Regions from separate parts of the Pantoea sp. PGP6 genome, predicted to be linked through region 4. Evidence: riboswitches for the same ligand, from Rfam matches in the RefSeq annotation. Region 4 holds a riboswitch; each other region holds the start of a gene.
The links. A riboswitch is a leader RNA that binds a small molecule or an ion and turns the genes downstream of it on or off. The one in region 4 is predicted to bind thiamine pyrophosphate.
Positions count from the first base shown of each region.

Region 1: linked by a shared signal. The riboswitch ahead of thiM (hydroxyethylthiazole kinase) and the one ahead of thiC (phosphomethylpyrimidine synthase ThiC) in region 4 are both predicted to bind thiamine pyrophosphate.
Region 2: linked by a shared signal. The riboswitch ahead of thiB (thiamine ABC transporter substrate binding subunit) and the one ahead of thiC (phosphomethylpyrimidine synthase ThiC) in region 4 are both predicted to bind thiamine pyrophosphate.
Region 3: linked by a shared signal. The riboswitch ahead of tenA (thiaminase II) and the one ahead of thiC (phosphomethylpyrimidine synthase ThiC) in region 4 are both predicted to bind thiamine pyrophosphate.

Region 1 covers NZ_JBQBMA010000001.1:1,527,241-1,535,301, reverse strand. Annotated here, with positions in the region: gene ACLIBF_RS07285 (Zn-dependent oxidoreductase) at 1-936, shown strand, start outside; gene ACLIBF_RS07280 (MFS transporter) at 1,017-2,300, shown strand; gene ACLIBF_RS07275 (mannitol dehydrogenase family protein) at 2,368-3,831, shown strand; gene ACLIBF_RS07270 (GntR family transcriptional regulator) at 3,932-4,618, shown strand; gene thiD (bifunctional hydroxymethylpyrimidine kinase/phosphomethylpyrimidine kinase) at 4,670-5,470, opposite strand; gene thiM (hydroxyethylthiazole kinase) at 5,457-6,254, opposite strand; TPP riboswitch at 6,289-6,389, opposite strand; gene ACLIBF_RS07255 (hypothetical protein) at 6,712-6,909, shown strand; gene ACLIBF_RS07250 (AEC family transporter) at 7,008-7,967, shown strand; gene ahpF (alkyl hydroperoxide reductase subunit F) at 8,021-8,061, opposite strand, start outside.
Region 2 covers NZ_JBQBMA010000001.1:3,631,520-3,639,580, reverse strand. Annotated here, with positions in the region: gene polB (DNA polymerase II) at 1-1,705, opposite strand, end outside; gene ACLIBF_RS17735 (DedA family protein) at 1,877-2,641, shown strand; gene thiQ (thiamine ABC transporter ATP-binding protein ThiQ) at 2,649-3,350, opposite strand; gene thiP (thiamine/thiamine pyrophosphate ABC transporter permease ThiP) at 3,334-4,944, opposite strand; gene thiB (thiamine ABC transporter substrate binding subunit) at 4,920-5,906, opposite strand; TPP riboswitch at 5,952-6,054, opposite strand; gene sgrR (HTH-type transcriptional regulator SgrR) at 6,090-7,751, opposite strand; gene ACLIBF_RS17710 (MFS transporter) at 8,005-8,061, shown strand, end outside.
Region 3 covers NZ_JBQBMA010000002.1:189,743-197,803, forward strand. Annotated here, with positions in the region: gene ACLIBF_RS21365 (sensor domain-containing phosphodiesterase) at 148-1,920, shown strand; gene ACLIBF_RS21370 (ABC transporter substrate-binding protein) at 1,957-2,892, opposite strand; gene ACLIBF_RS21375 (ABC transporter permease) at 2,916-3,680, opposite strand; gene ACLIBF_RS21380 (ABC transporter ATP-binding protein) at 3,677-4,411, opposite strand; gene tenA (thiaminase II) at 4,420-5,115, opposite strand; TPP riboswitch at 5,211-5,313, opposite strand; gene ACLIBF_RS21390 (6-phospho-beta-glucosidase) at 5,420-6,850, opposite strand; gene ascF (PTS cellobiose/arbutin/salicin transporter subunit IIBC) at 6,883-8,061, opposite strand, start outside.
Region 4 covers NZ_JBQBMA010000001.1:4,060,664-4,068,724, reverse strand. Annotated here, with positions in the region: gene rpoC (DNA-directed RNA polymerase subunit beta') at 1-1,489, shown strand, start outside; gene ACLIBF_RS19655 (DUF1127 domain-containing protein) at 1,540-1,728, opposite strand; gene ACLIBF_RS19650 (aminotransferase-like domain-containing protein) at 1,903-3,372, shown strand; gene thiE (thiamine phosphate synthase) at 3,560-4,192, opposite strand; gene thiC (phosphomethylpyrimidine synthase ThiC) at 4,195-6,117, opposite strand; TPP riboswitch at 6,204-6,304, opposite strand; gene ACLIBF_RS19635 (Rsd/AlgQ family anti-sigma factor) at 6,458-6,964, opposite strand; gene nudC (NAD(+) diphosphatase) at 7,054-7,824, shown strand; gene hemE (uroporphyrinogen decarboxylase) at 7,865-8,061, shown strand, end outside.

The DNA of each region.
Region 1 (8,061 bases), 2.5 Mb from region 4:
GAAGTCCGGGTCAAAGTGGCCTATGCCAGCATCTGCGGTTCTGATGTGCATATCTGGCACGGCCACAACCCGTTCGCTAAATATCCGCGGGTGATTGGTCATGAGTTTTTCGGCGTGATTGATGCGCTGGGTGAAGGCGTCGATCCGGCCCGGCTGGGCGAGCGCGTGGCGGTCGATCCGGTGGTCAGCTGCGGTCACTGCTACCCCTGCTCGGTGGGTCGCCCCAACGTCTGTACCTCACTGCAGGTGATTGGCGTGCATCGCGACGGCGGCTTTAGCGAATATGCGCTGGCGCCGGCCAGCAACGCTTATCATCTGCCGGATGCGATCCCCGACCGGCTGGCCAGCCTGGTCGAGCCGTTCACCATCGCGGCTAACATCACCGCTTTCCTGCAGCCGCAACCGCAGGATGTGGCGCTGATTTACGGGGCCGGTCCGATGGGACTGACCGCCATCCAGGTACTGAAGGGCGTTTACAACGTCAGAGAGGTGATGGTGGTGGATCGTCTGCCGGAACGGCTGGAGCTGGCGCAGCAGAACGGTGCCGATCGGCTGTTTAACAACAGCGAGATCCCGCTGGCGGCGCAGCTGGAAGGCATTCAGCCGACGCTGATTATCGACGCGGCCTGCCATCCCACCATTCTGGCAGAAGCGGCCGCCCTCGCCTCTCCGGCGGCGCGCATCGGTCTGCTGGGCTTTTCCGGCGAACCCTGCAGCATTACCCAGCAAAGTCTCACCAGTAAAGAGTTGTCGCTGTTTACCTCACGTCTCAACAGCCACCGCTTTCCGCAGGTGATTGACTGGATGGAAAAAGGGTTAATCCAGCCAGAGAAGCTGGTCACCCACTATTTCCCGTTGCAGGAGATTGAACGCGCCATGACGCTGTTCGAAAAAGATCCGCGCACCTGCTGCAAAGTGATCCTTCAAATGGGTTAATGCCCACTGAACACCAGGTGTCCTCAGCCGGTGCGTACCCGCCGGCTTATTACAAAGAGAAAACAGATCACGGAGTTTTTATGTTCAAGAATCTGCGCTGGACCCTCGTTTTGCTGTTGTTCCTGGTTTACATGATCAATTACCTCGATCGTGTTGCCCTGTCACTGACGGTGCCGCTGGTGGAAAAAGATCTGGCGATCAATGCTGAGCAGTTCGGCATGATCTTTGGCAGCTTCTTCTTCGGTTACGCGCTGTTTAACTTCGTCGGCGGTCTCGCCACTGACCGGTTTGGCCCGAAAATCGTGCTGGCCGTCGCGGTAGGCGCCTGGTCTATCTTCTGCGGCATGACTGCGCTGGCGACCGGTTTCTGGTCGCTGCTGATCCTGCGCGTGCTGTTCGGCATGGCTGAAGGTCCGATCTGCGCCTCGGCGAATAAAGCGATCAACGGCTGGTTTCCCAAAAAACAGGCAGCCACCGCGATGGGCTTACTCAGCGCCGGTTCGCCACTGGGTGGCGCGGTTGCCGGTCCGATCATCGGTTATCTGGCGCTGGCGTACGGCTGGCGTCCGGCCTTCATCATCGTCTGCTGCATCGGTCTGGTGTGGATGACCTTTTGGCTGTTCTTTGCCGCGGACAACCCGGCGAAAAGCAAACGGGTCAGCGAAGAGGAACGTCTATTAATTGAACGCCTGAAAGCGGCTAACCCTAACGATGAGGCCGATCTTTCAGAAACTGCCCATCCGTTTGGCTACTACCTGCGTCAGCCAATCATCCTGGTGACCGCCTTTGCCTTCTTCTGCTACAACTACATCCTGTTCTTCTTCCTGAGCTGGTTCCCGGCCTATCTGGTGCAGGCCCATGGTCTGGATATTAAGTCGATGAGCATTACCACCATGATCCCGTGGATTGTGGGTTTCGTCGGCCTGGCGCTGGGCGGCTGGATCTCCGATAAAATCTTCAACATCACCGGCAAACTGTTGTTGTCACGTAAAATTGTGCTGGTGGTCTCACTGCTGGCGGCGGCAATTTGTGTGGCGCTGGCAGGTACGATAAAAGAGGTGGTTCCTGCGGTGATGATGATGTCGGTATCGATCTTCTTCCTCTACATTACCGGCGCGATCTACTGGGCGATTATTCAGGATGTGGTGCACAAGAGTCGTGTCGGCAGCATCAGCGGCTTTATCCACCTGGTCGGCAGCCTTTCCGGCATCATCGGACCGATTGTGACCGGCTTTATCGTCCAGCATACCGGTAAGTTTGACAGCGCCTTTGTGCTGGCCGGCGCTGTCGCTGCGCTGGGTGCCTTCCTGGTGCTGTTTGTGATCCGCAGCCCGAAGACCCAGGATAAGCCAGTTTCGGTGTAATCCTCATCACGCAACATGATCACTGATTTCGGGGCGCCTCGCGCCCCGTTTGCCATAAGGACGGACTATGTTACAGATCGATCGCCTGCCCGCTGAGATCCAGCGCCCTGCCTATGACCGGGCCCAGCTTAAAACCCGTATGGTACATATCGGCTTTGGTGCCTTTCACCGCGCGCATCAGGCGCTGTGCAGCGATAAGCTGGCCGCCGAACACGGCAGTGACTGGGGTTACTGCGAAGTTAACCTCAACAGCGGCGAACTGATTCAGGCGCTGCGTGAACAGCAGTTGCTCTATACCCTGACCGAAATGGCGAATGATTCGCTGCAGACCCGGGTGATCGGCGTGATTACTGCGGCGCTGCACGGCAAAGGCGACGGCATTGAGGCGGTGATCAACGCCATGTGTCAGCCCGAGGTGGCAATTGTTTCGATGACCGTGACCGAGAAAGGCTATTGCCATCAGCCAGCCAGCGGCAATCTGAACCCGGATCATCCCGATATCGTGCATGACCTCGACAATCCGCAGACGCCGCGTTCGTTGCCAGGCCTGATTCTGGCCGCCATTAATCGCCGTCGGCAGCTCGGCCTGCCGCCCTTCAGCGTGATGTCGTGCGATAACATGCCGGAGAACGGCCACGTCACCCGCAACGTGATTGTGCAGCTGGCACAACGGCAGGATGCGGCGCTGGCGGACTATATTCAGCAGCAGGTGACCTTTCCCTCAACCATGGTTGACCGGATTGTGCCGGCGATGACGGAGGCGGCGTTTGACGCGCTGGCCGGGCGGCTCGGCTCCCGTGACCCGGTAGCGGTTGAAGCGGAACCGTTCTTTCAGTGGGTCATCGAAGATAATTTTGTCAGCGGTCGTCCGGCGTGGGAAAAGGCGGGAGCAGAACTGGTCAGCGACGTATTGCCGTATGAAGAGATGAAACTGCGCATGCTGAATGGCAGCCACTCGTTTCTCGCCTACCTTGGCTACCTTGCCGGCTATCAGCACATCAGCGATTGCATGGCCGATCCGCACTTCCGCGCCGCTGCCCGTTCACTGATGGTCGATGAGCAGGCACCCACTTTGCGCACTCAGGGCGTGGACCTTGAAGCCTATGCCGATTCGCTGATCGCCCGCTATGAAAACCGCGCCATCAAACATCGTACCTGGCAAATCGCCACTGACGGATCGCAAAAATTACCGCAGCGCCTGCTGGACAGTCTGCGCTGGCATCTGAGTAATAACAGCCGCTGTGAACTGCTGCTGCTCGGCGTGGCTGGCTGGATGCGCTATGTCGGGGGGACCGACGAACAGGGTCAGCCGATTGAGGTTCGCGATCCGCTGAAGACGACGCTGGCAGAATGCGTGGCCAGCAGCGAAGAAGGTGAAGCGCGCGTGCGTGCGCTGCTCGGCCTGCGCCAGATCTTCGGCGACGATCTGGCAGACAACGCCGATCTGGTCGCCCGGCTGACCGCCTGTTATCAGCAGCTGACTACCCAGGGTGCGCGTGCGACGGTGCAGCAGTACATGACCCGCGCCTGATGCGATGATGACAAAGCACTGGCGCAGACGCAGCGTGCTGATTAGACTGACCCTTTCCCTTCGGGCTGGCACCAGCCAGCCGTAATATGGATATTGCTGCATGTCGATCGCCTATACCATTACAACCAGCGAACCGGTGAATCAGCAGATTTACCGGTTTTTGCGCAAAGATATCGTGACCTGTGTGATTCAGCCGGGTTCGCTGCTGTCGGAAAAAGAGGTCTCTGCGCGTTTTAACGTCTCACGCCAGCCGGTGCGCGAAGCGTTCATCAAGCTGGCCGAAGCCGGACTGGTACAGGTATTGCCGCAACGCGGCACCTTTGTGCGTAAAATTTCCGCCAAACGGGTGGCGGACGGCCGCTTCATCCGTGAAGCGGTGGAAGTCTCAGTGGTGCGCCGTGCGGCGCTGGAGATTGGCGACCCGGCGCTGATGATGCTGGAACACAACCTGCAGCTGCAACGCATGGCGGCTGAGCGGCATGACAGCCAGGCGTTTCTCAGCCTGGATGATGAGTTTCACCGGCTGATTGCCGAAAGTATTGATTGCAAGCTGGCGTGGGAAACCGTCGAGAACATTAAAGCGGCGATGGACCGGGTTCGTTTTCTGACCCTGAGTGAGGTTTCACCGCCGGAAAGCCTGATTCAGCAGCATGAGGAGATTTTTGCAGCGTTGAAACATCACGACGCAGACGCCGCCGAAGCCGCGATGCGCCGTCATTTGCAGGAGATGATTTTCTCAATTACCCCTATTGCCGAGCGCAACAGCGCATGGTTTGAAGCACCCTGACCCGGCAACGGTGCCGTCCCGCCGCCTCAGCGCGGGATGGCACATCCACCGCTACCACCACTGATGAAAATGGTGCACCGGCCCGATTCCCGTACCGACCTCCAGTGAATCCGCCTGTAACAACGCCTGCTGCAGCCAGGCTTTCGCTTCGGTGATCGTATCAGCCCAGTCGGCGTGACGCGGACGCAAAGCCGCCAGCGCCGCTGACAGCGTGCAGCCGGTGCCGTGAGTATGACGGGTATTAACCCGCGGCGTGCTGAACCGCTGCTGGCCCGAAGGGGTGATCAGCCAGTCCGGGCTGTTATCAGCCGTCAGGTGACCGCCCTTGATCAATACCGCCTGACATCCCGCCGCCAGCAACGCCTCGCCCTGCGCCCGCATCTGCGCTTCGCTCTCCGCCACCGCGCACCCCAGCAACGCTGCTGCTTCCGGCAGATTCGGCGTAATCAGCGACACCTGTGGTAACAGCAGTTCGCGGACGCTGGCAATCGCATCGGCGGATAACAGCGGATCGCCGCTTTTCGCCACCATCACCGTATCCAGCACCACGAAAGGAATTGCGCTACGTCTCAGCCGGGCCGCAACCTGCCCGACGATGGCGGTTTCTGACAACATGCCAATTTTCGCGCTGTCGATACGCACATCGTCCAGCACCGAATCAAGCTGGGCGGCCACAAAGTCAGCATCGATCCGGTAAACCGACTGGACGCCACGGGTATTTTGCGCCACCAGCGCGGTGATCACGCTGGTGCCATACGCGCCCAGCGCGGAAAAGGTTTTCAGATCGGCCTGGATCCCTGCCCCGCCGCTGGGATCGGTCCCGGCGATGGTCAGTGCATTAATGCGTTTCATGGTCCACCTCCAGCGTCCAGAGCGCATCAAGAAACGCCGTGGCAAAACTGCCGGGGCCGGCTGAGCTTGCCGCCGCCTGTTCACCGGCCCGCGCCATCACCTGACAGGCACTGGCGACGTTGAGCAGCCGATCGCCGCTCAGACTGCTGAAGCCAGCCACCACCGCCGACAGCGCACAGCCGGTGCCGACCACCCGCGTCATTAACGGGCTGCCGCCGCGAATGGCAAAGGTGCGCTGACCGTCGGTGGCGTAATCTACTTCGCCGGTCACAATCACCAGCGTCTGATAGTCGCGAGCCAGCTGCCGGGCGGCCTCCAGCGCTGCATCCGCCTGATGCAGGCTATCCACTCCGCGTCCGCCGCTGGCCTGTTGCGCCAGCGCCAGGATCTCTGACGCGTTACCGCGGATCACCGCTGGCTGCTGGCTCAGCAGCCGCTGGCAGAAGGTGGTGCGCAGCGTCAGCGCTCCGACCGCCACCGGGTCCAGTGTCCAGGGCGTTCCCGCCTGCCTGGCGGCCGTGACCGCCGCCTGCATCGCCTGCTGGCGCTCAGCGGTCAGCGTCCCGACGTTAATCAGTAAGGCATCGGCAAAGCCGCTGAACTGCGCGGCTTCCTCCGCATCAATCACCATCGCCGGTGAAGCGTTGAGCGACAGCAGCACATTGGCGGTGAAGTTTTGTACCACGTCGTTAGTCATGCAGTGCACCAGCGGTGACTGACGGCGGAAACGGTGCAGAATGGGCGCGAATTGCGCAGCAGAAAGGTGTTGAGATTGATCTGTCATCATAGCTCCCAACCGGCGAATAAGAAGGCGAATGCGGTCAGGCATCAGACTTCCCTACGCTGGCATTATCCAGTTCAGGTCAGCGGGTTTTTCTCAGCCCTTTCCTGACGGAAAGCGGCACCCCGAGTCGTGTTACAGCCTGCAGCATAAGGAGGTGGCGTCGCGAAAGCAAGCCAGAGCTGCGTCAGCCATCCTCGCGCTGGTGACACTTCACATGATCCTGATCAATTCTCGCCGCAGCAAAAACAGGCTTAATGCTGCGGGCCATAAAACTACCCCTTTCGAGGTAGCTATTTAAGCCAGAGATAAGGTGCTGCCGATCGCGGCATCGGTTTCCGCCCTTAAACGGTAGCCAGCCATAATAATTAGCCTGCTTACAGCATCGCCGAAAAAAACACCTCATTTCATGGAGTTAAACCACTCCAGGAGCGGAACTTCATACTATTCAGGATGTATGATGCGATTGTCAGCGCTTATTCCTCACCGCCATCGATGGCAGGACATCACTATCGAACGTCACGGTGCTATCGCACCAAATGGCAGACATTATCTTTCCACCTATATTTCCGCCCGCTGTCTGCGCTGCGGCAAAATAATTCATCGTGTCTATTACCGGGATATCAGCGATCAACAGGCCCGCCGCTGGCTGGGATAACTGTCCTGACGGCGAGCGGTTCAGACACCGTTAAAGTTAACAGTTAGTTAGCAATTTGTTAGTCTGGTAATTAATCATCGTCTGACCAGACTCTCTCTATGCCACTGTTGTTTGAAAGCTTAAGCCATCAAATCTATCTGTCCGCACCGCTGTTTATTCTGATCCTGCTGGGCTACGGCCTGACGCGACTGGGTAAATGGCCTGCCAGCATCAGCGAAGGGATGAACCGCTTCGTGTTCAACGTCGCGCTGCCCTGCATGCTGTTTGGCGTGATGAGCCATTTTTATCAAAGCCCGCCGGTTGATGCGCGGCTGCTGCTGGCCTTCTTTGGCAGCTGCCTGCTGGTGTTTATCGTCGGCCGGATAGTGGCCAAAAGGCTGTTTAAGCTGGATGGCGTTGCTGGCTCGGTCTTCGCGCTGGGCGGCATCTTTTCCAACAACGTGATGCTCGGCATTCCGGTGGCGACGGTACTGCTGGGGCCCGCGTCCCTGCCCTCGGTGGCGCTGGTACTGGTGTTTAACAGCCTGATCCTCTGGACCCTGCTGACGGTCTCGGTTGAGTGGGCGAAACAGGGCAGCTTTTCGCTGCAGGGGCTGGGGCGCACCGCGATCGGCGTGCTGAAGAACCCGCTGATTATTGGCATTCTCAGCGGTACCGCCTGGAGTTTTTTGCAGCGTCCGCTGCCGCTGCTGGCTGCTGAACCGCTGCGGATGCTGGGATCGATCGCCGCCCCGCTGTCGCTGGTTACCCTTGGCATGAGCCTCGCCCATTACCGGGTGCGGGAAGGACTGAAAGAGAGTTATACCCTCTGCCTGCTCAAGTTGGTGCTGCAACCGATGACGGTGTGGGCCATTGCCTGGCTGACCGGCCTGCCGCCGCTGGAGAGTAAAGTGGTGGTGCTGCTGGGATCGATGGCGGTCGGGGTCAACGTCTACCTGATGTCGCAGAAGTTTAATGTGATTACCGGCCCGGCTGCCGCCAGCATGCTGTTTTCGACGCTGTTTGCTGCGGTGACGACGCCGCTGTGGATGATGCTGATGACACTGGCGGGATATTAAAAAAAAAGCCCCTCAACATCAGTCGAGGGGCTGTTGCGTGGCTATCGCAAAACTTATTCAGCCGCTTTGGTACGAATCAGGTAATCAAAGGCGC
Region 2 (8,061 bases), 430 kb from region 4:
GACCAATCGCGGCGGCGTCCTGCTCGCTGTGGGCGGATTTCAGCCAGACGAAGGTCGAGTCAGTATCGCCGTAAATCACATCGTAGCCTTCTTCCTCAATCAGCGTGCGGGTCTGCTGCATAATGGCATGGCCACGCAGGGTAATCGAAGAGGCGAGCCGTGGATCGAAAAAGCGGCAGGCGCTGGTGCCGAGCACGCCATAAAAGGCGTTCATGATAATCTTCAGCGCCTGCGACAGCGGCTGGTTGCCCTGCTGTTTGGCGGCTTCGCGGCCCAGCCAGATCTGCTCAACGATGGCGGGCAGGCAGTGGGTATGACGGGAAAAGCGCGCTTCGCGAAAGCCGGCCACCGAATCAGCATCGTCAGGATGCGCCAGCCCTTCCACCAGGCCAACCGGATCGATCAGAAAGGTACGGATAATCGACGGATAGAGGCTTTTGTAATCCAGCACCAGCACCGAGTCGTAGAGTCCCGGACGCGAATCCATCACGTAACCGCCGGGACTGGCTTCCGGGGCCACATCGCCGAGGTTCGGCGCGACAAATCCGCTGCGGTGCATCCGCGGAATATAGAGATGGCTGAATGCCGCGACGGAGCCGCCGTGACGATCGACCGCCAGGCCATTCACCGCCGCACGCTCCAGCAGAAACGGCATAATCGCCGTTTTGTGGAAAATCCGGGTGACCAGCTCGCAGTCTTTCAGGTTATAGCGCGCCAGAGCCGGTTTATCATTGGCGAAGCGCCAGTTGATCTCCTCCATGCGCTGCCACGGGTTATCGATCGCCTTGCCTTCTCCCAACAGTTGCTGCGACACCGATTCCAGACTGAATGACGGGAAATCCCAGAAGGCGGATTTCAGCGCATCGATGCCGTCAATGATCAGCCGGCCGCTGAGTTGGGCGAAAAATATGCCGGGCTTAAAGCCGTGCTCACGCCACTCCAGCGTCGTCTGCTGACGGCCCAGACGCAGCGGAATAGCGTAGCGATCGGCATGTTTCTGCAATACCCGCAGATCAAACTGCACCACGTTCCAGCCAATGATCACATCGGGGTCGTGCTGCGCGAACCACTGGTTCAGCGCCTCAAGCAGCTGCGGACGCGTCTCCAGATAGATCAGCTCAAAATCGAGCGCGCTGGCATCGCCGTTGGGCGGACCCAGCATATAGACCTGGCGCTGGCCGCAACCCTCCAGCCCGATGCAGTAAAGCTCGCCATGTTGGGTGGTTTCAATGTCCAGCGAAACCCACTTGAGCGGCGGCCGATAATCGGGATGCGGTTTCAGCCGGGCATTTACCACGCTGTCGCCCTGCGGCTCGCCGTCAAACCAGACCGGCGCGGTAATAAAGCGCTCCATCAGGTAGCGCTCGGGCGGGCGGATATCGGCTTCATAGATCGGGATGCCCTGTTCGCGCAGCAGCTTTTCGATGCGTTGCAGCTGGCGATTCTGCCGGCAGTAGATCCCGGCTACCGGGCGCTGGCGGAAATCTTTCAGTTCAAGCGGCTGGATGCGCAGCTGACGTTCATCTTTCAGCAGCTCACTGACCTGAGACTGAAACTCACGCGGAATAAACGCGACCGACTCCTGAGCCGGCAGCACCACGCGCTGGGCACCCTGATCGGTGGCGAGCCAGAGAACAATTTCACTGCCTTGCGGGGTGTCGCGCCAGTGGCGGGTAAGCAGAAAACCTGCGCGGGGCCTATTCACATCGTCTCCAGACTCAGGATTTTTGAACGGTGATAAAACCCGCTCAGTATAACATGGATATTTATACAGTTCCCGCGGTTGGCTTTTGTCAATATTGTCCTACAATTCTTGCCTTGACGCTGTGCGGCTGGCTCAGGACAATCCAGCCTTCTGCTTTTTCTAAGGAAGTTTATGGAAGCCTGGGTTCAACACCTGTTTACGCAGTCGCTGGAGTGGGCGCTGTTTGCGGTTGCGCTGGTCACTTTTCTGGAATCACTGGCGCTGGTCGGGCTGTTGCTGCCGGGAACCGTGCTGATGGCGAGTCTGGGCGCGCTGGTCGGGAGCGGACAAATTGGTCTCTATCCGGCCTGGGCGGCCGGGTTTGCCGGTTGCCTGATTGGCGACTGGGTCTCTTACGGTATCGGCTGGAAATTTCAGGGACCGCTGCATCGCTGGAAGTATCTGCAAAAGTACAAAGGGCTGCTGGATAAAACCGAACACGCGCTGCATCAGCACAGTATGTTTACCATTCTGGTCGGACGCTTTGTCGGCCCGACGCGCCCGCTGATCCCACTGGCGGCCGGTATGCTGGAATTGCCGGTACGTAAATTCCTGCCGCCGAATCTGATTGGCTGCCTGCTGTGGCCACCGCTCTATCTGCTGCCTGGCATTCTGGCTGGTGTGGCAGTCGATGTGCCCGAGGCGGCGCAGGGCGGTAACTTTAAGTGGCTGCTGCTGACGGCAGCGATAGTGGTGTGGCTGGGCGGCTGGTTAGGCTGGCGCTGGTGGCGCAGCGGCAAGAGTCAGGATTGGGCGACCGCCTGGCTGCCGCCGGAACGACTGCGCTGGCTGGGACCGCTGGGGCTGGTGATCGCCATCGCCGCCCTGGTCGGCATTCAGTTCCATCCGATGATGCCGATTTTCCGTCATCTGCTGTGGCAGGTCTTTTTCGAATAATCACCGGTTAGCGGCGCGGGATGCCCAGGACATCAGCCTCCCGCGTCTCGCCCGACAGCAACTGTCGGGTCTCGCCGTCCCAGTAAACCCGTCCATCAACAATTACCACGCTGCGCGGCGCGATCTGTTGCGCATCTTCCAGACTGTGCGACACCATCAGCAGCGCGATGCTGCGGGCTTCGCACACCGAGCGCACCAGCTGCAGCATTTCGCTGCGCAGCGCCGGATCCAGCGCCGAAAAGGGCTCATCCAGCAGCAGCACCGGGCGATCGCGCAGCAGACAGCGTGCCAGCGCCACCCGCTGACGCTGGCCCCCCGACAATTCGCCCGGCAGTCGCGCCAGCAGATCGCCTAATCCCACCTGTTCGGCTAGCGCAGCAAGCTGCTGGCGCTGCTCCGCGTTGAGCTTCAATCCCGGGTGCAAGCCCAGCGCCATGTTCTGCTGCACGCTGAGGTGCGGAAACAGATTGTTCTCCTGAAACAGCATCGATACCGGCCGTCTGGCTGGCACGCTGTGGCTATGATCCTGACCATCAATCATCAGCGTGCCCTGGCGGATCGGCAGAAAACCGGCGATCAGGCTGAGTAGCGTACTTTTTCCGGCACCGCTTGGCCCGAGGATCGCCAGCCGCTCGCCACGTTCGGCGTGCAGGCTGAAGCGCATCGGCAGATGCTGATAAAGGTAAGTAAGGTTATTCAGTGTCAGCATGGCGGCCCGGTAATTTTTCCATCAGGGTGAACAGCAACAAACAGAGCAGCAGCAGCAGCAGAGCGGTCACTGCACCGTCGGCACCGCGATAGGCACCGATCTGTTGATAAAGGTAGAACGGCAGGGTGCGGAAGTCGGCATTGCCAAACAGCGCCACCACGCCAAAATCACCGATCGACAGCACGCAGGCAAACGCCAGCGCCTGTGCCAGCGGACGTTTCAGCGCACGCAGTTCTATCAACCGCAGCCGGTTCCAGCCGTGGATATCCAGTGAATCGCATAGCCTGCCGTAGCGCTCGGCGACGTCACGCATCGGGTTTTCCAGCACTTTCAGCGCATAGGGAATGGCGATCAGCGCATTAGTGAAGATCACCAGCCCGTCTGCCGACGCCGGCAGGCCAACGGTGGCGTTAAACAGCAGAAAGAAGCCGGTCGCCAGCACGATGCCGGGCATCGCCAGAATTAGCATGCCGCTGGTGTCGATCAGCTGTGCGGCGAGCGGGCGCTGACGCAGACGCAATTCGCGACTGCTCCACAGCAGCATCAGCGTCAGTATCACGCACAGCAGGCCGGCACCGACCGCGATGCGCAATGAGGTCAGGGTCGCCTGCCACAACGCTGGCTGGGCCAGTGCGCCGCGCAGTCCGCCGTGCAAGCCATCCACCACTACCGCCGCCAGCGGCGGCAGCAGCAGCAGTAACGCCAGCAGAATCAGCAACCCATCCGTTAGCCGGGCCAGACGCGAATCCTGCGGATCGCGCCAGCCGTGCAGCTGGCTGGTGCCGGCGGGTATCGCTTTACTGAATCGCTGGCTGAGCAGCACCAGCGTCAGGCAACAGCTGAGCTGAATCAGCGCCAGCAATGCGGCGCGACCGGGATCGTAGTCGTAGCTGAGTGCCTGAAAGATCGCCAGTTCAATGGTGGTGGCCTGGGGGCCGCCGCCCAGCGACAGCACGGTGGCGAAGCTGGCGAAGCAGAGCATAAAGATGAGCGCGCCGGTCGGCAGCAGCTGACGACGCAACCACGGCCATTCCAGCAGGCGAAAGTGGTGCCAGCCGCGCAGATCAAGCTGTGCGGCCAGCTGACGCTGCTCCGCCGGTATGCTCTCCAGCGCCTGTAGCATCAGGCGCGTAGCTAGCGGCAGGTTAAAAAAGACATGCGCCAGCAAAATGCCCTGCAATCCATAGGGCGAGAAGTGATAGTCGATGCCCAACCACTGACACAACTGTGCCAGCCAGCCGACGCGGCCATAAACCGTCAGCAGGCCGAACACCGCCACCAGCACCGGCAGCACCAGCGTCATGGCGCACAGACGCAGCAACAGCTGACGGCCGGGAAAGCGGCGGCGATAGAGGGCGCGCGCCAGCGGCACCGCAGGCAGCAGCGACAGCAGGGCGGAGAGCAGCGCCTGACCAAAGGAGAACGCCACAACGTGCTGCAGGTACTCATCCAGCAGCACGCTACGCCAGTCGGTGACCGGCGCGGCATTCCACAGTGAGATAAAGGCGAACAGCGCCACGCTGATTAACAGCAGCGTGGCGAGCGAACCGGGGATCAGCCAGCGCGGCATTAGCGGCTGACGGCGCGTTGCCACTGACTAATCCAGCCAGAGCGCTGGCTGGCTACCTCTTCCGGCGAATAGTGCAGCGCGGTGGCGGGCACCTGCAGCGTGGCGAAGCCAGCAGGCAGGGTGGTATCGATCACCGGATACATCCAGTTGCCGGTCGGGATGGTGTTCTGGAACGCCGGCGAGACCATAAACTGCATGAACTGCTGCGCCAGTTTCGGCTGTTTACTGCTGGCTAACTGCGCAGCAACCTCGACCTGCAGATAGTGGCCTTCGGCAAACGGTGCGGCGGCGTAGTTCTCTTTTTTCTCTTCGATAATGTGATAGGCCGGCGAGGTGGTATAGCTCAGCACCAGATCGCCTTCGCCTTTCAGGAACAGACCGTAGGCTTCACTCCAGCCCTTGGTTACCGTCACGGTTTTCTGCGCCAGCTTTTGCCATGCCTGCGGGGCCCGATCGCCATAGACTTTCTGCATCCACAGCAGCAGACCTAATCCCGGAGTACTGGTACGCGGATCTTCATAGATGACCCGCCATTTTTCCGGGCTCTCTACCAGCTCTTTCAGGCTTTTCGGCGGATTTTTCAGACGGGTTTTGTCATAGACGAAGGCGAAATAGCCATAATCAAACGGAACAAAGGTGCTGTCGTGCCAGCCGCCCGGCAGCGTCAGCTGTGCGGTATCAACCTTGCTGGCGGCAAACAGACCGGTTTTTTGCGCCGCCTGCACCAGATTGTTATCCAGTCCCAGCACCACATCCGCTTTGCTGTTTTTGCCTTCCATTCGCACGCGATTCAGCAGCGACACGCCATCTTCCAGCGTGACAAATTTCAGTTCGCAATCGCACTGGGCTTCAAAGGCTTTTTTGACCGCCGGACCGGGGCCCCAGTCAGCGGAGAAGGAGTCGTAGGTGTAAACCGTCAGAACCGGTTTGGCAGCCAGTACCGGGGTGGAAAGTAACAGCAGCAGTGGCAGAACTTTGTTAAACACTTTGCGCTCCTTCAGGAGAATAGGGGATGAGTCGCAAAGGATCTGAGCAGCAGGTCTCTCAAATCCCTACGTCGGTATTAACCGAATCAGGTTCGACGGGTCTCTCTCAGCCGTTTGCGGTCAGCAGGCGGCACCCCGTTGAGAACGTCACATTCTAGTCATTTCAGCGTCAGCGCGAAAGCGTTACAGCGCGGGCGGCGCAAACCAGGCAGATTTAAAATCGAACCAGCCGAGGGTATTCATCCGCACGCCGCGCATGCTGCGCTGACCTTCAAGCAGCAGCCAGTGATGGAACAGCGGATGCAGACCGGCCTCTTCCACTAACCGCTTGCTCCATTCGGCCAGCGGCAGCGTTTTTTCACGCCAGCGGGCGGCATCAGCGTGCCAGTCGATCGGCAGGCAGTGATGCAGCAGCGGGACCTCATACAGCTGGGCGAACAGCGACCAGGCCAATGGCAGTGTGAAGTTCACGCTGCCGAGCCAGATGTCGCTGTCGGCGTCGCCCTGATGCCAGCATTCGTAACTGACCTCGCGCGTCTCCAGCGTGACGCCGTGCTGCGCCAGCAGCGGACGTAATGCATTAGCGATCCCTTCGTGCTCAACGTGCTGGCTGTACCAGGTGAGCGTCAGATGAGTCAGGCCGGGCGGCTTTTCGACCGGGGCCAGATCGCGGCGGTGATGCCAGCGCGGCAGCAGACCATACGCCGGAAACCAGTAGCGCTGATAGCCGACGCCGGCGTGGTTGAGCAGGGCGATAGGATTAAACAGATAGCTGACCCAGCGCCGTATCGCCTCGTCACGGCCTTTTTCCGAACGCTGATCGAACAACAAATAGTAGCAGCCTTCTTCCAGCCGGCTCTCTTCCTGAATCTCATCCGCGCCGTCGCCCTGCAGGCGCACGCCCGCGTAGACCAGCTCATCGCTGATATCCGGCAATACCCAGATAGAGACGTCATCAATCAGCGCGCGAAAGCCAAAGTAATCATCAAAGGCTTCTATCTTCAGCTGACTTTCCTGATTACGGATCACGCTGTAAGGACCGGTGCCGATCGGCTGGCGGGCAAAGTCAGGCTGCGTGGGCCATTCGCGTGGCAGGATCATCGCGCTGACGCTGGCCAGCAACCAGGGTAACCAGTCGTCGGGCTGGCTTAAGGTGATATCCAGCGTCCACGGAGCGGGCGAGTCGAGCTGTTGAATATGGGAAAACAGCGGCTGCTGACGCTGACGTTCCAGCGTGGCGATAACATCGGCCATCTCCAGTTCGCGGCCATGATGAAAGCGAATCGCCGGACGCAGAAAGAAGCGCCAGTGGAGCGGGGAAGTCTGCTGCCAGTGATGGGCAATATCGGCCTCAATTTCCCCGTTTTCCTCATTTATGCGCGTCAGGCCATTAAAAATCTGACGGGCAATATGGGTTTCGGAGCGGCGCAGGGCGGAGCCCGGCAGCAGATTCAGCAGCGGGCGGTAGTAAAGCACCCGCAGAATGTGTTTTCCCTGACGGAAACTGCGGCCAAGGTGAGCACCAATCATCTGCCTGACCTGATTCTTATCGCCGACCAGTTGCACCAGCTGATCGATGCGATCCTGATCCAGCAGATCCTCAGCGCGCTGCTGCTGTAGCGCCAGTCCGGTGTAGCAGAAGGTGAGTTGTGAGCGCTTACCGCGTCCGGCTTCGGCCTGCCAGATTAACCAGCCAGCCGCCTGCATCCGGTTGAGTAAGTTGCGCATATGACGGCGTGAACAGTGCAGCAGGTCAGCCAGTTCACTCAGGGTGATCTCCTGCGTCTGACCCTGGCAGCTTTGCCACAGGCGTATGAACTGCTGCTTCAGGCGAGATGAGGACATAAAAGAGGAACTCCCGGTGAAAAGCGCTCTGTTTTTCTTGCCTCATTTTAAGGGCAAACTTTGCTTTATGGGAAGAGCGGGAGGCATTCAGCTATGAATGGCGTTCGACCCTCATGCCGCTGTTCAGCGGGATGCTTTTCTGAGTAGGGTGCAATTACACCGCCAGCAGATGATCTCTGCTGGCTTTTTTCATGCCGCACGGTATCGTCTACCCTTCTTCTCTTCCCCTGTTCATCCTGTAAGGGATTTCGGTATGAAATCGCTGTTAACGCGGCAGCGCCGCATCAATCCGGTTTACCTCGCTTTTATG
Region 3 (8,061 bases), on a different contig from region 4:
TTTCGACAGCGATCAGATATCGTGCGACACTGTTTCACGCTGAAATTAATGTCAGCCTGTATCGCTACCTGTCTGAAATTTGGGCGCTAATTAAGTCTTATTAAGCGAGATTATTTTCGGTTTTGCGCCTGTATAGGGGATATTTCAGTGCATAACGATCAAAATGGCAGTGACGAAAAACGTCTCAATGCGGTCAAAGCACTCTTGTCACCTGATGAAACCCGCGATCAGGTGCTGGAGAAGTTTGTTCATCTGGCCAGCCAGGTGTTAGGAATCTCAGGCAGTTTTATTTCGATTATTGACGACCATAATCAATATATTAAGGCCTCGCGCAATTTCGATCTTAAACAGTCGACCCGCGATGAGTCCCTGTGCCGTCACGTCAACGATGGCGAAGGGCATCTGGTGGTATTCGACACCTTGCTGGATTCACGCTTTGCTGTGCACCCGTTCGTGGAAGGTGAGCCGCATATCCGTTTCTACGCCGGTGTTTCGCTTGAGAACCTCGACGGTGCGGTGCTGGGTACGTTGTGCGTCACTGACACTCAGCCGCATTCGTTTTGCGCAGAGAAGCTCGACACGCTGAAGCTGCTGGCCAGACTGGTGACCTCGTTTCTCGACGCCTGGAACAATGCCGGTTTCGCCGATGTCATCACCCATCTGCCTAACCGGCCACGGCTGATCCGCGATATTCAGCAACTGTCGGTCACCTCACCCCACAGTCGCTTTCGTCTGATCCTGATCGACTGCATCGATATCCCACGCGCCTACGAGTTGTCGCGCACCGTGGGCATCGTGCCGATGGAAAAACTGCTGCGACAGATGGCGGAGCAGGTCACTGTCCGGCTTAATTTGCCTGCGGGCGAAACGCTTTACTCTTTCGCGCCCGGCCGTTTTGCGGTGATCCAGCCCTGGTCAGGCCGCTATACCGCACACAGCATGGTTGAGGTGCTGCAGGGGATGAAGGCGGATCTGTCAGAAAATATTACTCTCGATCTGGATATTTTTACCGGCGAAACTGATTTTGTGCCCAGTCAGATCACCCCTAATGAGATGGTACGTCAGGCGGTCAGTGCGCTGCATGAAGCAATCGATGAAGGCACCAGCGCGATGTCATTTGATGAAAGCTACGATACCCGCCGGACTGAAGACTTCATGATCATGAACGATCTGGCGCAGGCGCTGAAAAAAGATGAGGGTCTCTATCTGGCTTATCAGCCAAAAGTCTGCCTGAAAAGTGGTAAGACGGTGGGGCTGGAAGCCTTGATACGCTGGCATCATGCAGAGCGTGGCGAACTGTTCCCGTCTGAGTTCGTGCCATTAGCCGGCAAAACTAACCTGATTTCCGATCTGACTAACTGGGTCATGGACCATGTTATCGATCAGCTGGCGCGCTGGAATCGTGAATACAGCCTGATTCCGGTGTCGATTAACGTCAGTGAGCGGGATTTCTCGAAAAAAGATTTTGCTGATTCGCTGGTGGCAAAACTGCAGGCAGCACAGTTGCCCGCCTCGGTTATTGGCATTGAGTGTCTGGAAAATGAGTTGATTACCGGGAATAACGTCGCCATTCATGGGCTTGAAGCGCTGAAATCGCACGGCTTTGTGATCTCGCTGGACGATTTTGGTACCGGCTACAGTAACATCAGCTACCTGCAGGATATTCCACTGGACGTGATCAAAATCGACATGTCGCTGATCTCCCGGATGGCTGAAGATGACTCGTCGAAAATCATCGTCAAACGGATTATTCAGATGCTGAAAGAGCTGAACTATACCGTACTGGCAGAAGGGGTTGAGAGTGAGGCAACGCTGGCATTACTGAAGGAGTACGGATGCGATCAAATTCAGGGCTACTTCTTCTCGAAGCCGCTGCCCGCCAGTGATATCGAGCACTGGCTGTACCAGAAACCCCTCTGATGTGAAGCCCGCAGCTACTGTTGCGGGCTTCATCGGTCAGTCACTGCCGATGGCGTAGTAATCTACCGGGGTGATCTGCTTAATCAGATGGTTATCATACAAAAATTGCTCATAGGCCTGATAACGGGCGCGGTCCAGCTTCACCGGGTCGTCTGCAAACAGCGGCAGTGAGGCACGCCATGCCTGATGATTTAACGGCGTATTCAGTTCTGGATAAGCGTTAGCGAACGCCTGCCAGCTGGCTTCCGGATGCGCTTTTAATTCTGCCACACCCCGTTTTAGTGCCCGCATAAATTTCTTAATCTTTTCCGAACGCGCCTCGTCGCGGTTAGCGACAATAATCAACTCATCATAGGCGGGGACGCCATAATCCTCGACGTTAAACACCACCGGCTGTTTACCCTGCAGCCTGAGCTCCAGCGCTTCAATATTGCGATAGCCGCCTATTACCGCGTCGACTTTCCCCGTCAGCAGCGCGCTGGTCAGCTGGAAATTGACATTGATGAGCTGTACTTCGCTGGACTTCACGCCGTCGTGCCGCAGCATGGTATCGAGCGTCGCCTGCTCAATCCCACTGACTGAATAGCCTATCTGCTTACCTTTTAAATCGGCTGGCTTTTTCACGGCGTTATCCAGAGTAATCAGGGTATTCAGCGGGGTATTGATCAGTGTACCGACCCGCATCAGCGGCAAACCCTGATCGGCGTAAAAATGCAGCTGCGGCTGATAGGTAATGGCTAAATCTGCCTGTTTTGCCGCCACCAGCCGCGGCGGTAGTGACGGATCGGAGGGGGGCACGATAGTCACCTCAAGTCCTTCCGCTTTAAACGCATCGGTTTGCTGCGCCACCATAATCGGCGCATGGTCGGGATTGATATACCAGTCGAGCATCAGGGTCAGTTTTTCCGCAGCATGCAGCGGGCTGGAGAGGGCGGCGCTGATCATCAGCGCTGACAGAACAGGTTTTAGCATCAGTTTATCTCGCAGATTAGAGGTCATGAGGCACTCTCAGGGGCCCAGTCGATCAGACGGTGAAGCAGGGCATCGATGGCCAGCCACAGCACCAGCGTCATCAGCACCAGGATAAATAACGCAGCAAAACAGATATCGCTCTGCATCCGGGCATTGGCGTTCAGCATCACATAACCAAGTCCTTCTGCCGATCCGACCCATTCGCCAATGATCGCGCCAATCGGGGCCACCGCCGCCGCCATTCGCAATCCGGTTGCTAAGGCAGGTAACGCGGCTAACAGCCGGACGTGACGCAGTTGCGATCCGCGTGAAGCGCCCAGCGTATGTGCCAGATCCAGATAGCCCGCTGGCACGCGACGCAGACCATCATAGAAGGCCGACGTGACAGGAAAGAAAATGACCAGCACCGCCATCGCCACTTTGGCGCTCATACCAAAGCCAAACCACAGCACCAGCAACGGGGCCAGAGCAAACACCGGAATCGCCTGGCTGGTAAGTACCAGCGGCATCATCCAGCGTTGCAGACGTGGCGAAAATGTCATGCCCAGCGCCAGCAGAGCGCCGAGCACGACGCCAGTGATCATTCCGCAGAGGATCTCGGTGAGGGTGATCAGGCTGTGATAGCCGAGCCAGGCTTTATTCGCCCATAGCGCTTGTGCCACTGCCACGGGCGAAGGCAGCAGAAAGGCCGGAATCGAGGTCAGCGTTACCAGCCACCACAGCGCAATCAGTCCACAGAACAGGGTGAGGCCGCGCCACATGCGGGCTAAACCATCGAGGTGTTTCATCCGATCCCCTCTGGCAGTGAAAGTTTTTGCAGTAAAGCTGCCTGACTCTCTATGACCCTGATATCGTCCGGCGCGCGCGGTGGCTGGCCCGGCAATGGCTGACAGGCTTCCAGGCCTGATGCGCTGAGCACCAGCATATGATGACTCAGCCGACAGGCTTCCGCCGCGTCATGGGTGATTAGCAAGACGGTATGGTTCGCCAGTACCTCCGCGGCCAGCGTCTGAATCTGGTGGCGGGTCAGGGCATCAAGTGCGGAAAAAGGCTCATCCATCAACACGATCGGTTTGCGCGCATACAACGTGCGGGCCAGCGCAGCGCGTTGCCGCATCCCGCCAGAGAGCGTCGCGGGCCGCGCCGTTGCGTGACGATGCAGACCGACCCGCTCCAGCAGATGTTGCGCCCAGTGGCGGTCCGGTTTTTCACCCTTCAGGCGGCTGGCGAGGCAGACATTTTGTTCAACGGTCAGCCACGGATAGAGCAAATCCTGCTGACCCATCCAGGCGAACCGGCCAGCCAGCGGCAGGCCATCACTGCCGCCGATCACCCCGGATGTCGGCGGTGTCAGGCCAGCAATCACGCGCATTAAGGTACTCTTTCCGACACCGCTGGCTCCGAGCAGTGAGGTGAAACGTGCCGGGGTAATCTCCAGACTGAGCCGGTCGAACAGCCGATGCGTGGCAAAATCGACACAGAGGTCACGGATTGAGATGCCGGGCGGCAGTAATGCCATTGAGCCGCTCATGATGACAAAGGGGGTTGATGATTGAGCCCCATCTGCCAGAAGGCGGATTCCAGCTGGGTGGCGGTGGTGAAGAGGGTCGCCAGCCGGTCAAAACGTGCTGCGCCGGCGCGCTGATGGGCCAGCGTTTCAAACAGGTCCAGAGAGGCTCTGACGCCCGCCAGATAATTGGCATCACCATAATTCTCTATCCAGGCGGCATAAGGATTGCCTTCGATGACGGTGGTGGGATGATGTAACACGCTCAGGCCGATTTCGGCATAGCCTGCAACACACGGCATCAGCACGGTCAGCAATTCCAGCGCATCTCCGCTGTGGCCGACATCCAGCACGTAGCGGGTGTAGTTAAGCGTTTCAACCGCTTCGGTCTGGCTGACCAGCGCGGCTTCGCTGATCCCCCACTGCTGGCAGTACGCCCGGTGCAGCGGCAGTTCATTGACAATGGCATTGAGGGAGGCCGTTGCGGTTCGCAGCGCGGCCGGATCGTGCAGTTTGCTGACCAGCAGCCCATAGGCGCGGGCAAAATGCAGCAGAAACAGATAATCCTGGGTGAGATAATGACGAAAGGCGGCCGCAGGCAGCGTGCCCTGAGCGAGCTGCTTGACAAAATCGTGAGAGACATAGGCGTGCCAGTGATCGCCAGCCTGTTGTCGCAGGCGGCCATAAAAGCCGGTTTCAAAAAGTGAGAGTGACATGGGATCTCCAGTAACTGTTGGTTAACGAAAAGTGTTAACTCAGGGAGATCCGGGCATACGGTGAAGAACAGGCAATGATGCAGGAGATGTTGCAGAAGACTCTGCCGACCCGTCCCTTCGCTGGCATGACCCAGATCAGGTTCAAAGGGTTCGGTTTGCACCATCTCAGCCCATAACAGGACACCCCTCGGAGACGTTTGTTATACGATAATTGTCAGCTGAATACAACGGCACGCCGCAGGCATGCAACAGCCGATGGCCCCGCTAAACCGCCGCGGTTTAGCGAGCTAAGCCAGTGACGTTGTCACTCCAGCACTTCACCGTTACTGGCGATCACCTTTTTATACCACCAGAACGATTTTTTCCGACGGCGGGCCAGCGTTCCCCGGCCAAGGTCGTCGCGATCCACATAGACAAACCCGTAGCGTTTACTCATTTCGCCGGTTGATGCGGCCACCAGATCGATGCAGCCCCAGCTGGTATAGCCGAGCACCGGCACGCCATCAGCGATGGCGTCACCCATCGCCCGGATATGCTCACGCAGATAGCTGATGCGGTAGTCATCATCAATCTCACCTTCTGCGTTGATCGTGTCCCGTGCGCCGAGGCCATTTTCCACCAGGAACAGCGGCTTCTGGTAGCGGTCATACATCATATTCATAGTGATGCGTAGTCCAAGCGGATCGATGCCCCAGCCCCATTCACTGCGCGTCAGATGGGGGTTAGTCAGGGACTTCACCACGTTGGCGGCGCTGCTGTTGAGCTCGTTCATCTCCGCCGACGCGCAACGCGAGGCGTAGTAGCTGAACGAGACAAAATCGACGCTGTTTTTCAGGATCTCTGCATCACCGTCATCAATCTGCAGACTGACCCCTTTTTCACGGAAGAGCCGCGCCGCATAGGCGGGGTAATATCCGCGCGCCTGCACATCAATGAAGAACAGGTTTTCCCGGTCCTTTTCCAGCGCTGCCCAGACATCTTCCGGTTTGCTTGACCACGGATAGAAATTGCCGCCCGCCAGCATGCAACCGACCTGATTGACCGGATTAATGTCATGGGCGATTCGGGTCACCAGCGCGCTCGCCACCAGCTCATGATGTGCAGCCTGATATTTCACCTGGTCGTGATTTTCATCCGCCTCAAATACCAGCCCGGCCCCGGAGAACGGGCTGTGCAGCAGAATATTAATCTCATTAAAAGTCAGCCAGTATTTCACCAGACCATCAAACGCCTCAAAACAGCTGCGGGCATAGCGGGCAAAAAATTCGATCATTTTGCGATTCCGCCACGAGCCATATTCGGTCACCAGATGCATCGGTACGTCAAAGTGACACAGGGTCACCAGCGGTTCAATATTGTATTTACGGCACTCTTCAAACACCGCGCGGTAGAAGGCAATTCCCTCTGGATTAGGCGTCAGTTCATCACCGTTCGGATAGAGGCGACTCCAGGCGATGGAGGTACGAAATACGCTGAACCCCATTTCCGCCATCAGTGCGATGTCTTGCGCATAGCGATGATAAAAATCAATGGCGTCATGACTGGGGTAAAACTCATCATCCCGCAGGGCGAAACGCCGCTCCAGTCCGAGTTTCACCGGCATCCGATGCGGGCCGTGGGGGATCATGTCAACGGTGGTTAAGCCCTTTCCGCCTTCACGATAGCCACCCTCAGCCTGGTTGGCGGCTAACGCACCGCCCCATAAAAATCCTTGCGGGAATCTTGATTCAGACATGACATCCTCTGGTTTCGGGTCAGCATTGCCCGTTAGTTAGCGTTAATTGCATTGGTGCGCTCAGGGGCGGGCGTCGCTGCTGGCGCTGCCTGGGCCGTCGAGGGTCCGGTTTCCGGAATGTCCTCGAAACCTAAAATCAGCGTCAGCACAAATGACAGCACTACCGACAGCACCATCACGGCCGCAACCCAGACCATCGACATCGGATTGGCGGGATCAAAAAATTGTACGCTGGTAAACAGACCAGGCGAGGCCATTGAATGGCTGGCCAGACCGCCAATACCGGCCACCGCACCACAGATAAAGCCGCTGATTAAACAGGCGATCAGTGGACGTTTCAGCCGTACCGCTACGCCATACAGTGCCGGTTCCGAGATGCCCGCGATGATAGCTGACGCCGCTGCGGCCAGTGCAGTCTGCCGCAGTTCGCGGTTTTTGGTTCTGAATGCCACCGCCAGTGACGATCCGCCCAGCGAGAGATTGGCACCAATTTCTGACGGCATCACCATGCCCTCTTTACCGGTTTCAGCGATGGTCTGAATGATGGTTGGCGTAAAGACCCGGTGCATCCCGGTCATCACCAGCAGCGGCCAGATGGCACCCATGATGGCGACCGACAGCCAGCCGAGATAACCGTGAACGGTATAGACCAGCGCTGAGATGCCGCTACCGATCCAGATGCCAATAGGTCCAATCAGCACAATCGCGATCGGGGCGGCAATCAGCACAATCAGCATAGGCTTGAGGAAGTTTTTGGTCACGGCCGGCGTAATGCGATCTACGCCGCGTTCGATATGTGACAGAATCCAGGTCATTACCAGTGCCGGTATGACCGTGTAGGTATATTTCACTGCGGTCACCGGGATAAAGGCAAACTCTACCGGCTGGCCCTGAGCCGCTTTCGCCATCAGATCAATGAAATTGGGATGCACCAGCACGCCGGCAATGGCTATCGCCAGCGACATGTTGGTTTTAAATTTCAACGCGGCCGAGGCCGCTACCATCACCGGCAGGAAGAAGAAGGCACCATCGCCGATGACATTCAGAATAACCAGCGTCGATGAGCCTTTTTCAAACACGCCTGCCATATCGAGGATCATCGCCAGCAGCTTAACCATCGATCCGCCAATGATGGCGGGAATCAGCGGTGACATGGTGCCGACCAGCGCATCAAGAATCCCTGCACCGATGCCTTTCAATGTCAGCTTACG
Region 4 (8,061 bases):
TGAAGCGATCGGTGTTATCGCGGCACAGTCCATCGGTGAGCCGGGTACACAGCTGACGATGCGTACGTTCCACATCGGTGGTGCGGCATCACGTGCGGCTGCTGAATCCAGCATTCAGGTGAAGAACAAAGGTACCATCAAGCTGACCAATGCTAAGTCGGTAACCAACTCGGCTGGCAAGCTGGTGATCACCTCGCGTAACGTTGAACTAAAAATGATCGACGAATTTGGTCGTACCAAAGAGAGCTATAAAGTTCCTTACGGTGCCACCATGGCGAAAGGTGATGGTGAGCAGGTTGCAGCGGGCGAAACCGTCGCAAACTGGGATCCGCACACCATGCCGGTTATCACCGAAGTGGGCGGTTTCATTCGCTTCACCGACATGATTGATGGCCAGACCATTACCCGCCAGACAGATGACTTAACCGGTCTCTCCTCGCTGGTAGTTCTGGACAGCGCCGAGCGTACTGCGGGCGGTAAAGATCTGCGTCCAGCGCTGAAAATTGTGGATGCCAACGGCAACGACGTTCTGATTCCGGGCACCGATATGCCGGCTCAGTACTTCCTGCCAGGTAAAGCGATTGTTCAGCTGGAAGATGGCGTTAAAATCAGCGCCGGTGACACGCTGTCGCGTGTACCGCAGGAATCTGGCGGTACCAAAGATATTACCGGTGGTCTGCCACGCGTTGCTGACCTGTTCGAAGCGCGTCGTCCGAAAGAGCCGGCTATTCTGGCCGAGATCAGCGGTATTATCTCGTTCGGTAAAGAGACCAAAGGTAAGCGTCGTCTGGTGATTACTCCGCTGGATGGCAGCGAGCCGTACGAAGAGATGATTCCGAAATGGCGTCAGCTGAACGTGTTCGAAGGTGAACGTGTTGAGCGTGGTGACGTGGTTTCCGATGGCCCAGAGTCTCCACATGACATCCTGCGCTTGCGTGGCGTGCATGCGGTGACCCGTTACATCACTAACGAAGTGCAGGAAGTTTACCGTCTGCAAGGCGTTAAGATTAACGATAAGCACATCGAAGTCATCGTTCGTCAGATGCTGCGTAAAGCAACCATCATGAGCGCAGGAAGTGCAGACTTCCTCGAAGGTGAACAGGCTGAATTCTCTCGCATCAAGATTGCTAACCGCGATCTGGAAGCGAACGGAAAAGTTGGTGCCACTTTCATGCGTGACCTGCTGGGTATCACCAAAGCGTCACTGGCAACCGAATCGTTCATTTCTGCCGCATCGTTCCAGGAGACTACTCGTGTCCTGACCGAAGCTGCTGTAGCAGGCAAGCGCGACGAACTGCGCGGTCTGAAAGAGAACGTAATCGTGGGTCGTCTGATCCCGGCCGGTACCGGTTACGCTTACCATCAGGATCGTATGCGCCGCAAAGCGGCAGGTGAAGTGCCGGTAGCACCGCAGGTTACTGCGGATGAAGCCTCAGCCAGCCTGGCCGAATTGTTGAACGCCGGTCTCGGCGGTAACAACGACGAGTAATCGTCATTGGCGTAATAAAAAACCCTGCTTCGGCAGGGTTTTTTTTGTCTTCAGTTCAGCTTGTTCCATTCATTGCGACTGAGGCCGATATCTTTTAGCTGGCTGTCGCTGAGTTTCGACAGAATAAGGCGGGTTTCACGCCGGCACTGCCAGCGTCTGAAGCTGCGCCACAGATAACGCACCAGTGTGTAAGGTGTACCGGTAAACGGTTTGCCTGCGCGATTTTCATCGTATCCCATCATGCTGCCCTCATTGTTTTGCCTGAGGACTATTTTCGTAAAGTAGCGCTGTATGATACAGACCCAAAAATCACTTTTATTTAACATACAGATTGCTGTCAGTGCGATCTGAATGGTAATAATAGTGACTAACTGTACTGGTTCAGGCTTTGAAAATTGCAACGAGGGGATACGATGACCCGATATGAACATCTGGCTACGCTACTGGCGCAGCGCATTGAACAGGGCTTATACCGCAGCGGAGAGCGTCTTCCTTCAGTACGCAGCCTGAGCGCCGAACATGGCGTGAGCATCAGTACGGTACAACAGGCCTATCACCTGCTGGAAGAGAAGCAGATGATCACACCGCAGTCGCGTTCAGGCTATTTTGTGGCATCACGGAAAGCGACCCCGCCGATACCCGCACTGACGCGGCCTGCGCAGCGGCCGGTTGAAGTCACCCAGTGGGACGCGGTACTGGAGTTGATCAACAGCCGTCTGGAAGATGACGTGCTGCAACTTGGCAGCGGCATGCCCGATCTGACCCAGCCGACGCTAAAGCCGCTGTGGAAAGCATTTAGCCGTCAGGCCCAGAAGCAGGAAACGGCGCTGCTTAATTATGACAACCTGTACGGCGTGCTCGCGCTGCGACAACAGATTGCGCGTCTGGCGATCGATAGCGGCTGTCAGTTTACCGCTGATGACATTGTGATCACCACCGGCTGTCATGAAGCGTTATCCGTCGCAGTACGCGCGGTCTGCGAGCCCGGCGATATCATCGCGGTTGAGTCACCTTCCTTTCACGGCATCATGCAGACGCTGCGCGGCTTTGGCATTCGCGCCATTGAGATCCCCACCGATGCGGTGACCGGCATCAGCCTGGAAGCGCTGGAACTGGCATTTGATCAGTGGCCAATCAAAGCGGTGGTGGTGGTACCGAACTGCAATAACCCGCTGGGTTTCATTATGCCGGAACCGCGTAAACGCGCCTTGCTGGCGCTGGCGCAACGCTTTGACGCTGCGGTGATTGAAGACGATGTCTATGGTGAGCTTGCCTGGGAATATCCGCGTCCGCCGACCATCAAAGCGTTAGATCTGGATGGCCGGGTCCTGCTCTGCAGCTCGTTTTCTAAAACGCTGGCACCCGGATTACGGGTTGGCTGGGTGGCACCGGGCCGCTACCGGGACCGCGTCCTGCATATGAAGTACATTGTTACCGGCTCTACCGCCACGCAACCGCAACATGCTGTGTCGGAGTTTATTCGTCAGGGCCATTATCAACCCCATCTGCGGCGGATGCGGCAGATCTATCATCGCAACTATGAAACCTTCAGCTGCTGGGTGCGTCATTACTTCCCCTGTGGGATTTGCGTGTCCCGTCCGCAGGGCGGTTTCCTGATGTGGATTGAGTTGCCGGAGCCCTTTGATGCCGTTCGTCTTAATCGCGAACTGCGTGAATCTAAAATTCAGATCGCCGTCGGCTCACTGTTTTCCGCCTCGGGCAAATACCGTAACTGCCTGCGCTTAAACTACGGCTTGCCGATCACTGAACAAACCGAACAGGCGGTGGCGCGGGTAGGGGCAGCCGTCGAGCGGGCGATGCAGGCCTGCCAGCATGATGATCTTCCTGCCGCCTTAGCGCCCGATTTGCTGGTGGCTAAGTAGGGAAGAAGCAGGGCCAGAAAGAGGAGGGAACTGGCCCTGGTCAGGTAACCGTACCTGACGAAGGCCACACTAAACGGCTGTCTGACACCGCGCCAGTGACTGATTGGCTAACTGCGCGCGGTATTCCTGATTTATCGCTGCCGTTACAGCAGTTTAATTATTTTTGCGCGCTGTTACCCAACAATACTCACGCTGGCTGCGCCGGTTCAGCCAGCGCCAGCAGGGTACGCGTCGCTTCATGCCAGTCCTCTGCCTCGGTGATGGCGCTTACCACTGCAATGCCGCCTACGCCGGTCGCCAGCACCGCGGATGCCCGCGCAACGGAGATACCGCCAATCGCCACGGTCGGAATGTGCGTCAGGCGGGCCAGATGCCGCTGCAGTTCTGCCAGTCCCTGCGGCGCGGATGGCATCTGTTTGGTGCGGGTCGGAAAAATATGCCCGAGCGCGATGTAAGAGGGCTGAATGGCCAGCGCACGATCCAGTTCGGCATCATCATGGGTTGAAATGCCGAGTCGTAATCCCGCCTGACGGATTTGTGCCAGGTCCGCCACCGCCAGATCTTCCTGACCCAGATGGACACCGTAGGCCTGATGCTTTATCGCCAGCCGCCAGTAGTCATTGATGAACAGGCGCGCATCGTAGCGTTTGCCCAGCGCAATGGCTTGGGCGACGGCCGCTTCTGCCGCCTCGTCCGACTGATCTTTGATGCGCAGTTGCAGGGTACGGACGCCGGCATCTAACAGGCGTTCGATCCATTCAACACTATCGACTACCGGATACAGGCCGAGACGCGACACAGTAGCAGGAAATGCGGACATAGTTACTCCTCCTTCATGGCATCTGCCGGATGATAAAGCTCACCACCCCGGCTGCGAAATTGTTCAGACATCTGTGCCATGCCAACCTCAATCGGCTGCGCGCTGGCTTGCTGGCGTGCGGCAAAATCCCGTACCTCCTGAGAGATTTTCATTGAACAGAATTTAGGGCCGCACATTGAGCAGAAATGGGCCACCTTGCCGGACGCCTGAGGCAATGTTTCGTCATGCATCGCGCGCGCCGTATGCGGATCGAGTGCCAGATTGAACTGATCTTCCCAGCGGAATTCAAAGCGCGCTTTTGACATCGCGTTATCCCGGATCTGCGCGCCCGGATGGCCTTTGGCGAGATCGGCGGCATGAGCGGCGATTTTATAAGTGATCAGACCCTGCTTCACATCCTCCTTATCTGGCAGACCAAGATGTTCTTTGGGCGTGACATAACACAGCATCGCACAGCCGAACCAGCCAATCATTGCGGCGCCGATACCGGAGGTAATGTGGTCATAGCCGGGCGCAATGTCGGTGGTGAGGGGACCAAGCGTATAGAAGGGGGCCTCGTGACACCGATCGAGCTGCTCTGTCATATTGCGGCGGATCATATGCATCGGGACGTGGCCGGGGCCTTCAATCATCACCTGCACATCATATTCCCAGGCGATCTGCGTTAGCTCGCCCAGCGTTTGCAGTTCGGCGAACTGCGCTTCATCGTTAGCATCCTGAATCGAGCCTGGACGCAAGCCATCGCCCAGCGACAGTGAGACATCGTAGGCCGCGCAGATTTCACAGATTTCGCGGAAATGCTGATAGAGGAAGCTCTCCTGATGATGCGACAGACACCATTTCGCCATGATCGATCCGCCGCGCGAGACAATCCCGGTCAGCCGTTTTGCCGTCATCGGCACGTAGCGCAGCAGTACGCCCGCATGAATGGTGAAGTAGTCGACTCCCTGTTCAGCCTGTTCCAGCAGCGTATCGCGGAATACTGCCCAGTTGAGCGCTTCGGCCACGCCGTTCACTTTCTCCAGCGCCTGATAAATCGGCACTGTGCCGATTGGCACCGGGCTGTTACGCAAAATCCATTCGCGCGTTTCATGAATATTACGGCCAGTAGAGAGATCCATCACCGTATCGGCGCCCCAGCGGGTCGACCAGACCAGTTTCTCTACCTCCTCCTCAATCGACGAGCTGACCGCTGAATTGCCGATGTTGGCATTCACCTTGACCAGGAAGTTACGCCCGATAATCATCGGTTCCGATTCAGGATGGTTAATGTTGGCGGGAATAATCGCCCGGCCAGCCGCCACTTCCTGACGCACAAACTCCGGGGTGATGTTATCTGGCAAATGCGCGCCAAAACTGTGGCCCGGGTGCTGTTGCAGTAACACCTCGCTGCGAATTCGCTCACGGCCCATATTCTCCCGCAGGGCGATGAACTCCATCTCCGGCGTCACGATGCCCTGGCGGGCGTAATGCATCTGCGTGACGCAACGGCCAGCAAGGGCGCGACGCGGGGTGGGCAGCGCGTCAAAGCGCAGATGATCGAGGCTATCATCCGCCAGACGCTGCTGGGTATAGTCTGAACTGCGCTGTGGCAGTGGCTGGCTATCATTGCGTTCTTCGATCCAACCTGCCCGCAGCTTTGTCAGCCCGCGATGCAGATCAATCTGCGCGGCGGGATCGCCATAGGCACCGGCGGTGTCATAGACCGGCACCGCCTCATTCTGCTCATAAAGTGGCTGATCTTTACTGCCGCCGACCGGGGTCGGACTGAGACTGATTTCGCGCATCGGTACGCGAATATCCTCCCGACTGCCGGTAATCCAGATGCGTTCAGAACGGGGAAATGCGCTGCCGCCTTGCAGTGAATCGATAAATTCCTGCGCCAGGGCACGCTGTTCACGACGGGTCATTTTTGGGTCAGACATAGCAATCTTCCAGTTGAGTGGGAATGATGCTTGTCCGGAGTTCGGAAGGAGTAACAGCACGGGCAGTGCAAGAGACTGGCGTACCGACAATATTTACTCTTGTTCCCTTCGCAGGTTCTAACCTGATCAGGTTCCGCGGATCCCGAATTAACGGTCTCAGCCCAACTGGGCACTCCGACAAGAATGCGGTTTTACGCTGCGGCTGGCAGAGCGCCCGCTGAAGACGAAAAACCTTAACGTTCTAACAGAAAAAAATGGGTTCTTCTGGCCTCAGCCATCAGAACCCCTTCAGCATAAAAGGGCTGCAACTGAATCACAACCCCTTTACCTGCGTTTAACCTTATGCCGGACGAGCAATCTGGCTGTCATTGGCCACCGGCGGTGGTGCCAGATGGTTATCCCACGCCAGCTGGATCAGCTTGTCTTCCAGCGTAAAGCGCGCCTCCAGCACTTCACCGACTTCAGATAGCGCCTGCTGGAACGTCATGCAGTTATCATCATCGATCGCCTGCTGCAGATGGCCATCATACAACTGCATCAGGCGCTCAGTGTTGGCTTCCAGCGGGGGATAGATTTGGGCCGCCGCGATCATCGGGCTGTCACCACTCATCTCACTGATGATGCGTTCATAAATACTAAAGTGACCGGCGGAAAGATAATCGACCAGGCCATGACAAAAGTTATCCAGCGCCTGCTCATCAAGGCGGGTCAGGGCTTCTTTATTCGGTTTAAGTCCGACCAGATGGTAATAGGTTACTAACAGCTGGCGACGGGCTTCCAGCCACGAATCGACCAGTTCGTTACTGCCACCTACGCGTTCGGCCAGGACGTCTAACTGGTTAAGCATATCTAACTCCATGTGAGTTATAGTTGTTCATCTACACACTTAACATCAGGACTTCAGCGTGCGAGTTGACGCTAAGGATGACGAAATAAATGCAATGCGAAATCTCAAGCGTAGACGCTGGATGGTGGATTGTCAGCCACGAGCAGAAACTTTGGTTGCCGCAAGGTGATTTACCCCACGGAAGCGCCGAAAATTTCGGTCTGACGGGTACCAAAGCCCGACAGATTGGCGAGTGGCAGGGGGAAAAAGTCTGGCTGATTTGCGAGCCACGTGCAGAGAGCATGTTCTCGGTACGGCAACTGATCGATCTGGATGTGGGGCTGTTTCAGCTGGCGGGACGCGGCGTGCAGCTGGCGGAGTTCTACCGTTCCCATCGCTGGTGTGGCTACTGTGGTCACGAAATGCACCACAGCAAACATGAGTTTGCCTGCCTGTGCAGTCATTGCCGCGAGCGCTATTATCCGCAGATTGCGCCCTGCATTATCGTGGCGATCCGGCGTGGCGATGAGATCCTGCTGGCGAATCACGCCCGTCATCGTAATAACGTCTATACCGTACTGGCTGGCTTTGTCGAAGTCGGCGAGACGCTGGAACAGGCGGTGGCACGTGAAGTGATGGAGGAGAGTAATATCCGCGTCAAAAATGTCCGCTACGTCACCTCCCAGCCGTGGCCATTCCCGCAATCGCTGATGACGGCGTTTATGGCGGAATATGATAGTGGCGATCTGCAACATGACGGCAAAGAGCTGCTGGATGCGGCCTGGTTTCGTTTTGATGCCTTGCCCTTGCTGCCGCCACCGGGCACCGTGGCGCGCCGCCTGATTGAAGATACCGTCGCCCTGTGCCGCGCCGAAGCGTGAAAGTGCTACACTACACGCCTGAAATTGAGAGAGTAATGAAATGAGTGAACTGAAGAACGATCGTTATTTGCGTGCCCTGTTACGTCAGCCAGTAGATGTAACGCCAGTGTGGATGATGCGCCAGGCCGGACGTTATTTACCAGAATACAAAGCGACGCGCGCCGAAGCGGGTGACTTTATGTCGCTGTGTAAAAATGCTGAGCTGGCCTGTGAGGTGACGCTGCAGCCGCTGCGCCG